Prochlorococcus marinus str. MIT 0918: one gene and its partner. The protein of the gene in region 1 binds, or shares a complex with, the protein of each later gene. Links are inferred from orthologs where the notes say so. Each region holds a gene or a part of one and is shown on either strand. Other genes may lie near its edges.

Region 1 (5,489 bases):
TGCGATCTTTAGCATGTATTGCGAGCCCTTCTCCGGGTACACCTCTCCTTAGCGTTTTACCTATTTGGCACTCTTATGAAAGGAGTGCTGAGTATTATTTCTTTTCTTGTGCATGTTCTCAGAACTATACAACTATTAAACATTTAAAAGATGATTTAAAAAAGGTTAAACCTGTTGTTATGGCAACAGTTCCAAGGCTTTGGGAGGCGATTAAGACCGGTTTTGATGATGCGTTAAATAAAATGCCTCGCTCTCGTCAATTAATTATTAAAGCTGCTCTTTCTAATAGCCATTGTTTTAAATTAGCTTTAAGGGAATCACGTGATTTGTTATTGGTAAATGTAAAAGTTTATAGGAGAATATTATCTTCTTTAGAAGTTGTTTATCGTTGGCCTTTTCATTGTCTTGCTGCTTTAACTTTGTGGCCCAAAGTTCTTAAACAACTTTCGGGTGGTAGGTTGCAATTCCCAATAAATGGAGGGGGGGCAATAGCTCCTCATGTTGATGAGTTTTTTGAAGCTCTTGGAGTAGAATTATTAGTTGGCTATGGACTTACTGAGACAAGCCCTGTCTTAAGCTGTAGAAGAACCTGGAGGAATATTAGGGGCAGTTCAGGATTGCCCTTGCCTCAAACAGAGTTTCGTATAGTTGACCCTGAGAAAGGTACGCCAATGCGATTTTCTCAACAAGGAAAGGTTTTGGTGCGAGGGCCTCAAGTAATGAAGGGTTATTTAAGAAAACCAGAAGAATCTCTAAAAGTACTTGATTCAGAAGGATGGTTTGATACTGGTGATCTTGGAATGTTGCTTAAAGACGGAACAGTTGTGCTTACTGGAAGAGCTAAAGATACTATTGTTTTAAGTAATGGGGAGAATATTGAACCAGGGCCATTGGAAGAAGCTTTGGTTTCTAGTCATCTTATTGAACAGTTAATGATTGTTGGTCAAGACCAAAGGCAATTAGGGGCTTTATTAGTTCCTAATGTTGAACAAATGTTGATTTGGGCATTAGAAAAGAATTTGTCTTTAGGAGAAGACTTGGGGGGCTCTTTTGGTGATAAGAATTTAAGAAAGTTTCTTAAGGGAGAAATTAATAGGCTGCTTTCTATTCGCCAAGGTTCTCGTTCTGATGAAAGAGTAGCCGGGGTGGCTTTAGTTAAGCCATTTTCAATTGAGAATGGCTTATTAACGCAGACGTTAAAACAAAGACGCGATAGGATTGCAAAACGTGATCGTAATGCTATTGAAGATATTTTTGGTTTATAACTTTTTTCGTGGAAAATTTAGTTAAACTATTTCACATTGGCTGAGAACCTTGGCCTGAATTGCTTTTTTATTAATGTCTGAAGTAACTACTCTTTCAATTAAACGTTCTATCACTATTAGAGCTGTTGTTACTCCTGCTTGGAAAGAAGAAGCTGAGAAGGAAATAAGCTCGGCTATTTCAACAAGTGATCAGCAATTAGCTCAATTAGAACAAGAAGGTCAACAAGTTGTTGAAGGGTTAAGAACTCAAACTTCAAATCCTCTTGATCCTCGAGTTCAAGAACAAGTTGCTCAAGTTCAGCAACAGGTCGCAATGAAACGTTCTGAGTTAGAGGAACAAAAACGAAACTTGTTACAGCAACAAGCTCAAATTAGAGAGTTAGAGATGGAAGAGATTGTTGAACAAGGCCAAATAGAGAGTTTTTGTGATCTAAAAAAAGGAGATAACTTGGTAGATAAAATGAAGGTTTCTTTGCTTGTTAGAGATGGCGTTGTTGAGTCTATAGATCAAATTTGATTTTTGATTTATTTCTTTTTTAATACATTCTTGGGAGTTTTATAAATTAAATGCAAGCAAAAAAAGTAGAAGCATGCACTTTGAGAACTAACATGATAAATAACTGGTCTGATCAAGTGATCTGAGTCTAAAAACTTGAGTCACTTGTTTAGGTAAAATACTCAAAACTAAGTCCAAGACACAATTATGGCATCACACGACATTTTTATGCCAGCCCTTAGTTCAACTATGACTGAGGGGAAGATTGTTGAATGGTTAAAAAAACCTGGTGAAAAGGTTGCAAGAGGAGAATCAGTTCTTGTCGTTGAATCGGATAAAGCTGATATGGATGTTGAGTCTTTCCAAGATGGGTTTTTGGCTGCTGTTTTAATGCCTTCGGGTAGTACTGTTCCAGTTGGTGAAACAATAGGTTTGATTGTTGAATCAGAAGGCGAAATAGCATCTGTTCAAGCCAATAACCCACCTCAGTCAAAAGGCTCTATTTCCAAAGAGTCTTCTCCCACAAAGGACAAAAAGAAAATAACTGCTTCTCAAACCCCAGCCAAATCTGCTTCTCCATCTGCTGTAAAGCAAAAACTACCTTCTTCAGTTCAAATTCCTCATAGAGCTGTAGTAAATACAGGTAGGGTTATTGCTACTCCTAGGGCTAAAAAACTTGCCTCTCAACTTGGCGTTGACTTAAAAACAGTTCCTGGCAGCGGCCCTCATGGAAGAATTCAAGCTGAAGATGTTCAGAAAGCCCAAGGCCAGCCTGTAACTGTTCCTTGGATTGCTGAAAGCAATGCTCCTGCCTCGATTGCTTTTGAGAAAGCTTCTGTTGCAAATCAGCCTTCTGATAATTCTGTCAAACGTATTGATGAAATCCCCAAGGGCAATAGTTTTGGTAAACCAGGAGAAACAATTAAATTCAATACACTGCAGGAGGCTGTAAATAGAAATATGGAGACCAGTTTATCTGTTCCATGTTTCAGAGTGGGATATGCGATTACAACAGATAAACTTGATCATTTTTATAAGCAAGTAAAGCCTAAGGGAGTCACAATGACAGCTTTGCTTGCAAAAGCTGTTGGAATCACTTTAGCTAGACATCCTCAATTAAATGCAGCTTGGAGTAATGACGGTATGGTATATCCCAATCAAGTAAATGTTGCCGTTGCAGTAGCAATGGAGGAAGGGGGGCTTATAACACCTGTGCTTCAAAATGCAGATATTGTTGATTTGTTTGAATTGTCAGCACAATGGGCTGATTTAGTTAAGCGTTCTAGAGCTAAGCAATTGCAACCTAATGAATACAATAGTGGGACTTTTACTCTTTCAAACTTGGGTATGTTTGGAGTAGATAGATTTGATGCGATACTTCCTCCTGGGACGGGAGCTATTCTCGCAGTTGCTGCCTCATTGCCTACAGTCATAGCAGGTAAAGATGGATCTATTTCAGTGAAACGTCAAATGCAAGTAAATCTTACTGCTGATCATAGAGTGGTTTATGGTGCTGATGGCGCAGCTTTCTTGAAAGACCTCTCGCATTTGATTGAGAATAAACCTGAAAGTCTTGCTGCTTAAAGATTAGTATTGTTCTTAAAAATGGATTGCGTTAGTTAATTAGGTGATGATTGAAATTGTTATCTGAATCCAGAGATTTTTTACTCAGTTCTTATGACTATGAGTTGTCAAATCAACTCATAGCTCAAGAGCCTATTGAGCCAAGGCATGAAGCTCGCATGATGGTTGTCTCTAGGCAATCTGAAGATTCCTTAGAAATTAGTCATTCGAAAGTTTGGGATTTAACTACGGAGCTAAAAGAAGGGGATCTATTAGTGATGAATGACACTCGTGTGTTAAGAGCAAGATTAAAAGTCCGATTAAAAAATGGTGGTTTGGGAGAACTTTTGTTATTAGAACCTAAAGGTGATGGGAAATGGTTGTGCCTAGTAAAACCTGGAAAAAAAATGAGACCTGGTGATTGTTTTTTGTTAGAAGCTGGTGGAAAACAATCTCTTTCATTAACTATCGTTGACAGAGATGTGAAGACTGGAGGTCGAATTGTTCAGTTCCCTAAATGCTTTAGTGATAGAGAGAAGATTGAACACTGCCTTGACTTGTACGGTGAGATGCCTGTACCCCCATATATTCATAGGCATGATTCAAGTAATGATCAGCGATATCAAACTAGATATGCATCTCGCCCAGGCGCTGTGGCAGCTCCAACAGCAGGCTTACATTTTAGCGATGATCTTTTGGATGATTTAGCTAAACGCGGAGTAGAACAAGCAAGAGTGACACTTCATGTAGGCCTTGGAACTTTCCGACCATTGGAAGAGGAGAATTTGGAAAATTTACAACTCCATAGTGAGTGGGTTGAGGTGAAGCCAGAGGTTGTTTCAGCCTGTCAAGCGTGTCAATTGAGAGGAGGACGCATTATTGCTATTGGGACAACAACTGTAAGGTCTCTTGAAGCATCATTTATAGCTGGAGGAGGGTCCCTTAAACCATTTAAAGGAACAGTTGATTTAGTTATTAAACCTGGTTATAAATTTGGAGTTGTTGATGGGCTATTGACAAATTTTCATTTACCAAAAAGCTCATTGTTATTATTGGTAAGTGCATTTATTGGCCGGCAGAAACTGCTTGAGTTCTATCAAGAGGCAATAGAAAGAAAATACAGGTTCTTTTCTTATGGAGATGCAATGTTTATCTCTCCAGATGCTGTTTTACCCTCTGCCCGACTTTATTAGTTATTGCTTGGCTGTTGAATAATACCTGTTGGGACATCTTCAAACATTATTGATGAAAGATAACGCTCTGCAAGATCTGGAAGAACGACAACAATTGTTTTCCCAGCAAATTCATCTTTCTCGGCCAATCTAATGGCTGCTGCAGCTGCCGCTCCACATGATATACCAACCAATAAGCCTTCTTCTTTCGCTAAGCGAAGTGCCATGGCTATTGATTCATCATTAGTGACTTGTTCTACTTGATCAACCAGTTTTAGGTCTAGGTTCTTAGGGATAAAACCGGCGCCAATCCCTTGGATTTTATGAGGTCCAGATTTAACTTCTTCTCCGTTGAGAGTTTGGGAAATTACAGGACTATGAGATGGCTCTACTGCTACGGACAGAATACTTTTGCCTTTTTCTTCTTTTAAATAACGAGAAACTCCTGTAATAGTTCCTCCAGTACCTACTCCTGCAACAAGCACATCAATATTGCCATTGCAATCATTCCATATTTCTGGTCCGGTTGTTTTGAAATGAATCTCTGGATTGGCGGGGTTATCAAATTGCCCTGGCATGAAGTATTTATTTGGGTCACTTTCTGCAATTTCCTTGGCTTTGGCTATAGCACCTGGCATCCCTTTCGCTGCTTCAGTAAGGATTAGTTCAGCTCCAAGAACAGCCATTACTCTACGTCTTTCTAAAGACATGGACTCAGGCATGGTAAGTATAAGTTTGTATCCCTTTGCAGCAGCAGTGAAAGCCAAAGCAATCCCTGTATTCCCTGAGGTGGGCTCAATAATGGTCTGATGTTTTTTGAGAACTCCTTTTTTTTCAGCGTCCCAAATCATATTCGCTCCAATCCTGCACTTCACGCTGTAAGCAGGATTACGTCCTTCAATTTTTGCTAAAACTGTAGCTTTTGAGTTTTTAGTGACAGAGTGAAGTTTTACCAGTGGGGTGTTGCCTATAGCAAGGCTGTTGTCTTCGTAT
Region 2 (5,418 bases), 910 kb from region 1 along the record:
TTGCTTTTATTAATTGGTTCCCGACGACACTGCCGTGTTGTTGGGAATTCAATGACCCCTTCAATTAGTGACGGTGATTTTCTTATCTACAAACCTTTTTTTATTAACAAAGATATTCTTCTAGAAAACTTATTGATTTTAGTAGAAAACCCGTTGGATAGAGATTCATTAATTGTCAAAAGAATTTCTAAAATAAATGAAAATAGTGTAGAAATTATTGGCGACAATAAATCAATAAGTATCGACAGTCGTCAATTTGGAAAAGTAAATAAAAATCAAATTAAAGGAATTGTTGAAAAAATAATTCCTATACAATAATAATGATTCTTGTATTTTAAAGAATAAAACTTGAAGTTTTATGAATCCAAAAGAATCCTGTCATAACAGAAAGAGCCCCAGTAAATCCAAAGAACATAGGAATTGTTTTTTTACCTGCTCTAAGTGTTGCTAAAGACATTGCTGTAACAATTACACCCATAGATAAAAAAGAACCTAGAAGATAAAAAAATAAATATAAAACAGCACCTACTCTAGGCAAAGCCAAAGCAGGAATAACAGCTATAAGATGACTGGCACCTGCTAAACCATGAAGTAAACCTAGACTTATAGAAGTATGGGAATGTCTATTATGTTTTTTTCCACCTCTTAAATGTAAATGAAAATGTTGATGTTTCCCATCATTCCTATGAGTATGAGTATGAGTATGAATATGAAGACCTAACGATGTTTTAATAGTTAGAACACCAACTATTAAAAGAAAAATACCCACACTTAACTCAGCCATAGTGGACATTCGCTCTATTTGAGCAAAATCTTTAATCAATATTGCCAATACTGATAGCAAAAGGACACCAGTAGAATGTCCTAAGCCCCAAGCAAAACCATCTTTAAGGGCAAATCTAGGCTTGTTAAATGCGGAAGGTGCCATGGCAACCAAATGATCAGCACCACCAATTACGTGAAGAGCTCCAGCAGCAAAGCCAGTTAAAACACTAATTATCATTTAAATCACACAGTTTTTAAGCCTGCTGCCTGAAAGGCAATAGATTCGTTAAACATTTTATTAGAACAATAACTTTAATAATAGGGTTTTTTCAAATTACAATCCGATTATTTCCTGCAACGCACTTTTTAAATCTTCTTTTCTCATCAAAGATTCCCCAACCAAAACTGCTCTAGCACCAAACGACGAAACCTTTTCAATATCCTCTCTAATAAAAAGTCCAGACTCGCTAACTAAAAAAACATCCTGATCTGCTAAAGGTTTTGAAAAATTTCTAATAACTTTCTCCGTATTATTTATATCTGTCTTAAAAGTTGTCAAATTTCTATTGTTAATGCCAATGAGTGGAAATCCACCTAAGGCAAGAATTCTTTTTAATTCTTTTGAATTATGGACCTCAACTAATATTGAAAGGCCAAGGTTTAAAGCAATTTTTCTCATATAAATTAAGTCCTGATCTGAGAGTATTGATGCTATTAACAAAATTGCATCAGCTCCCGCAGATCTTGCCTGATAAATTTGATAAGGATGCAACATAAAGTCCTTACAAAGCAAAGGAAGATCAACTACTTGTCTAACTTCCATAAGCACATCAAACCCTCCTGCAAAAAAAGTTTTATCAGTCAATACCGACAAACATGTTGCTCCTCCTTCTTGATAGGCAACTGCTATCTCAACAGGATCAAAATTTTTTCTAATAACTCCTCTACTAGGACTAGCCTTCTTAATTTCAGCTATTACAGCTGGTTTAACTGAAGACTCTTTTAATTGCATTAAAAAATCTTTGCAAGGAGGTAGTTTTTCAATTTTTGATTTGAGTTTCTCTAAAGGGATATTTTTACGGGCAACACTAACTTCTCTATCTTTTTCCCAAACTATTTTTTCAAGAATATTACGAGGCTCTGCATCAGCATGAGGAATTGAATACTCAAGATTAGCTACCTTAACTTTTGGATTAGGTGGGCGTCGACGAATCTCCATTAAAAAAAAGTAGATTAATTATTGTCCTTTTAATTGTTGAGCAGCTTGCTTATAAGCAACCTCAACAACTTCACTCAAAGTCGGATGAGTATGAACTTCTCTAGACAATTCCAATACACTCTGTTTCCTAGACAATGCATTTGCAACTTCCTGAATTAGATCAGCTGCATGAAGTCCATATATATGTGCACCAAGTATTTCACCAGTATCTTTTCGAAAAAGTAATTTCATTAATCCATCACTCTCTAATTCAGCTAAAGCTTTGGAGTTGGCTTTGAAATAACTCCGAACAATTCCTAGCTTAAAACTATCGGTTTTAGATAATTCTTTTGCTTGTTCTTCAGATAATCCCACCGAACTAATCTCTGGATGAGTAAAAGTGGCCGCAGGGATACTTCTATAGTCAATATTTCTATCGACACCAAGAATGTTATCAACTGCGATAGTGCCTTGTGCTGCAGCTGTATGAGCTAACATTAATTTCCCAGTAACATCCCCAACAGCCCAAAGATTGGGGACTAACTTACCATCAACCAAAACCCTCATTGAGTCATCAATAGGAATAAAACCTCTATTGGTTTTAACACCCATAGATTCTAAATTTAAATCCTTACTACTAGGGATTCTTCCCGTAGCTACAAGTACAGCATCAACTTCTAATTCTTCTACTAAATCTCTTGTTTTAACATCAGAAAGTTCGATGTTAACTGGACATCCTGGCGTTACCTTACTTGCAAGTAAACCTGACTTAGCATCTATATCGCGACCAGCAATTAAATTGCGAGAAGCAATCTTAGTGATATCAGGATCAAAAGTAGGCATGACTCTTTCCAAAGCCTCTATCATGGTCACCTCACAACCTAAAGCTGTATAAACATCTGCAAATTCAAGACCTATATAACCACTTCCAATAATGGCTATCCATCTTGGAAGCCATTCAAGACTAATTGCTTCATCACTTGTAAAAACTGTTCTGCCGTCAATTTCTATCCCTGGAGGGACAAAAGGATCTGATCCAGTAGCTAAAATCACATCTTTAGCGACTAAAACTCGATCGACACCATTATTTTCTCTTAGACCAACTTTTTGTTGTCCTTCCAACCGACCTTTGCCTTGCAAAATAGTTACACCTGACCTTTCTAAAGTCTTAGTTAAATTATTTCGCACGTTCAAAACTAAATTATTTGCATGATCTGCAATTTTGCTTCGTTCAAACCTAACAGGTGCTGAATGAATACCAAACGAAGCAAGATGATCAGAATCAGCAAGTTCCCGAACTTTGCCACTTGCTGCCAACAATGCTTTTGAGGGGACACAACCTCTATTAACACATGTGCCACCCATTTCTCGAGATTCAATAATTGCCACTTTCAAACCATGTTCAGCAGCATGTTTGGCGGCATCAAAGCCCCCATAACCTGCCCCAATGACAATTACATCGAAATCGTAATTTGTTTGACTCACCTTTCTTTCAGGGTACTAAGAGGTCATTTTGGCTCGCAACCGTTCCAACAGTAATGGAACGGCTGCAGATGCAACATTTAGAGACTCAACAAGTACATTATGAGGCAACGTTACTGCATGCGTACAAGAAGCTTGGATTTTCGGATGAAGGCCTGAGCCTTCATTCCCTAAAACTAAGATAGTTGGCTCACTCCAATTAATCTCCCAATAGGGAGAAACCCTTGTAATTGCATGAGCTCCTGGCCCATAAGTTCCAACAATTTGGAATCCTCTATCTTTAGCCATTTTTAACTTCGTAAACAATTCATTAACAGCATCTTCTTCAGAATTACCTAAACGTTGAAAAGGAAGATGGAAAATTGCTCCAGCAGATGATCTTAAAACTTTTTGACTAAGTGGATCTGCTCCCATCGCTAACCAAACATCTTCTACTTCAGCGGCCAAAGCAGTTCTAAACAAAGTTCCTAAATTGCCAGGATCTTGCAATCTATCAAGAGCTAAAATGAAATCAGCTTTATCGTTTACTTTAGGGAGCGAATCTAAAGACAAAAGAGATGCAACTCCATCTGGGTTTACAGTTGTAAGAGATGCCTTAAGCACAGATTTCGAAACAAGATGAAGGCGAACACTTTCAGGTAAACATTCCATTATCTCTAAATGTTTTTCAATCCATTCTGGAGTGGCAATTATTTCAGAAGGCAGCGAACTAGTTTTTAAAGCTTCTTTCAACAAATTACTTCCTTCAAGTAAGAAACTTGATTTTTGATAACGTTCCTTAGGAGCAGATAATGCTTTCAAGCGGCGCACTAAAGGATTCCGAGAACTAGTAATCAAAGTCAGAGCAGACGTTTTAATCTTTAAACCTCTTGAAGAACTAGAATTTCTATTCTAAATAATTTTTTAAAAGATTCTTTATCAGTTACCAAAAAAGGAGGATGTAAATAAGAATTTAAATCGAATAAGCAGCAAAATATTTCATTAATGCGGATGGGGAGACTTGAACTCCCATAGCACAAAGCCACATGTACCTGAAACATGCGCGTCTACCAATTCCGCCACATCCGCATGATCAATTCACTATAAAAAAGCATCAATCTACTTCTCCTTAGCTAAATAAGAATGTGATCTGACTGCCCTAGGTTTTAAGTGAAAAGTCTTTTTCTATTTCATAAAGCTAGACGACTTTATATAACCTTGCATGATAGGGGTATTCATGGTTTCATTTAAGACATGCATAGCGTGTCATCAATACTCAAAGAAGATAGTCTTTTACCGTATTTAAGGGTTGAAGGGAAATCTTGTTTATCGGGTCATGTAAATATTAGTGGTGCCAAAAATTCTGCACTAGTTTTGATGGCGGCATCTCTTTTATGTAAAGAAACTCTTGTTCTCAATAATATTCCAAAGCTTACCGATATTGATGTAATGACAAATATTCTAAAATCTTTAGGGGCAAATATAAAACGTAACAAGAATAAACTCCAAATAAATGCATCTGGATTAAATGGCAATCAAAAAGAATTACCTTATGAACTAGTTCATGCTCTCAGGGCTAGCTTAGTTTGCATAGGACCGCTTCTTACAAGATTCGAAGAAGTTAAAATCCCTTTACCAGGAGGTTGCAGGATCGGCGCAAGGCCTATTGATGAGCATATTAATGGGCTGCAAGCATTAGGAGTTAATGTAAGAATAAAAGATGAAAATATAATTGCTAAAATCACTAATCCACTCAGAAAATTAATAGGTACAAAAATAAACTTTAAATGTAAAAGTGTTGGTGCAACTGAAACAATCTTAATGGCAGCAACTCTGGCTCATGGGACCACTATTATTGAGAATGCTGCTGAAGAGCCAGAAATACAAGATCTAGCAAATATGTTAAACAAAATGGGGGCAAACATTAAAGGGGCTGGATCATCCCAAATCAATATTGAAGGAGTTAATCGATTACATGGTTGTATACATAGAGT

Evidence for each region. Proteins that work in one complex are often made in the same cells at the same time.
Region 2: the proteins of O5636_RS08900 (region 1) and lpdA are in contact, whole or in part, in a crystal structure (PDB 1EBD), measured with the Geobacillus stearothermophilus proteins. The link is inferred for Prochlorococcus marinus str. MIT 0918 from one-to-one orthologs. Residues at the interface, in WP_033016211.1 of Geobacillus stearothermophilus: Ile130, Ala131, Met132, Pro133, Arg136, Arg140, Glu141, Asn155, Arg157; in WP_049624544.1 of Geobacillus stearothermophilus: Pro340, Ser341, Asp344, Tyr345, Arg403, Asp406, Val408, Glu431, Ala432, Gly433, Asp438.

The regions. Positions count from the first base shown.
Region 1 is NZ_CP114780.1:1,636,662-1,642,150, forward strand. What follows is about bases 1,277-4,156. They hold O5636_RS08900 (dihydrolipoamide acetyltransferase family protein), read left to right. Parts: upstream 1,277-1,968; coding sequence 1,969-3,345; downstream 3,346-4,156. Other genes in these bases: O5636_RS08895 (YlqD family protein), read left to right, coding at 1,339-1,782; queA (tRNA preQ1(34) S-adenosylmethionine ribosyltransferase-isomerase QueA), read left to right, coding at 3,402-4,156. In the rest of the region: O5636_RS08890 (long-chain fatty acid--CoA ligase), read left to right, coding at 1-1,265; more of queA, read left to right, coding at 4,157-4,517; cysK (cysteine synthase A), read right to left, coding at 4,514-5,489.
Region 2 is NZ_CP114780.1:729,745-735,162, forward strand. Bases 1,226-4,034 are described here. They hold lpdA (dihydrolipoyl dehydrogenase), read right to left. Parts: upstream 3,449-4,034; coding sequence 2,003-3,448; downstream 1,226-2,002. Other genes in these bases: trpC (indole-3-glycerol phosphate synthase TrpC), read right to left, coding at 1,226-1,984; O5636_RS03920 (TrmH family RNA methyltransferase), read right to left, coding at 3,464-4,034. Outside these bases: sodX (nickel-type superoxide dismutase maturation protease), read left to right, coding at 1-318; O5636_RS03905 (hydantoin utilization protein A), read right to left, coding at 335-1,003; more of trpC, read right to left, coding at 1,100-1,225; more of O5636_RS03920, read right to left, coding at 4,035-4,282; murA (UDP-N-acetylglucosamine 1-carboxyvinyltransferase), read left to right, coding at 4,679-5,418. UniProt on the Escherichia coli protein: Lipoamide dehydrogenase is a component of the glycine cleavage system as well as of the alpha-ketoacid dehydrogenase complexes.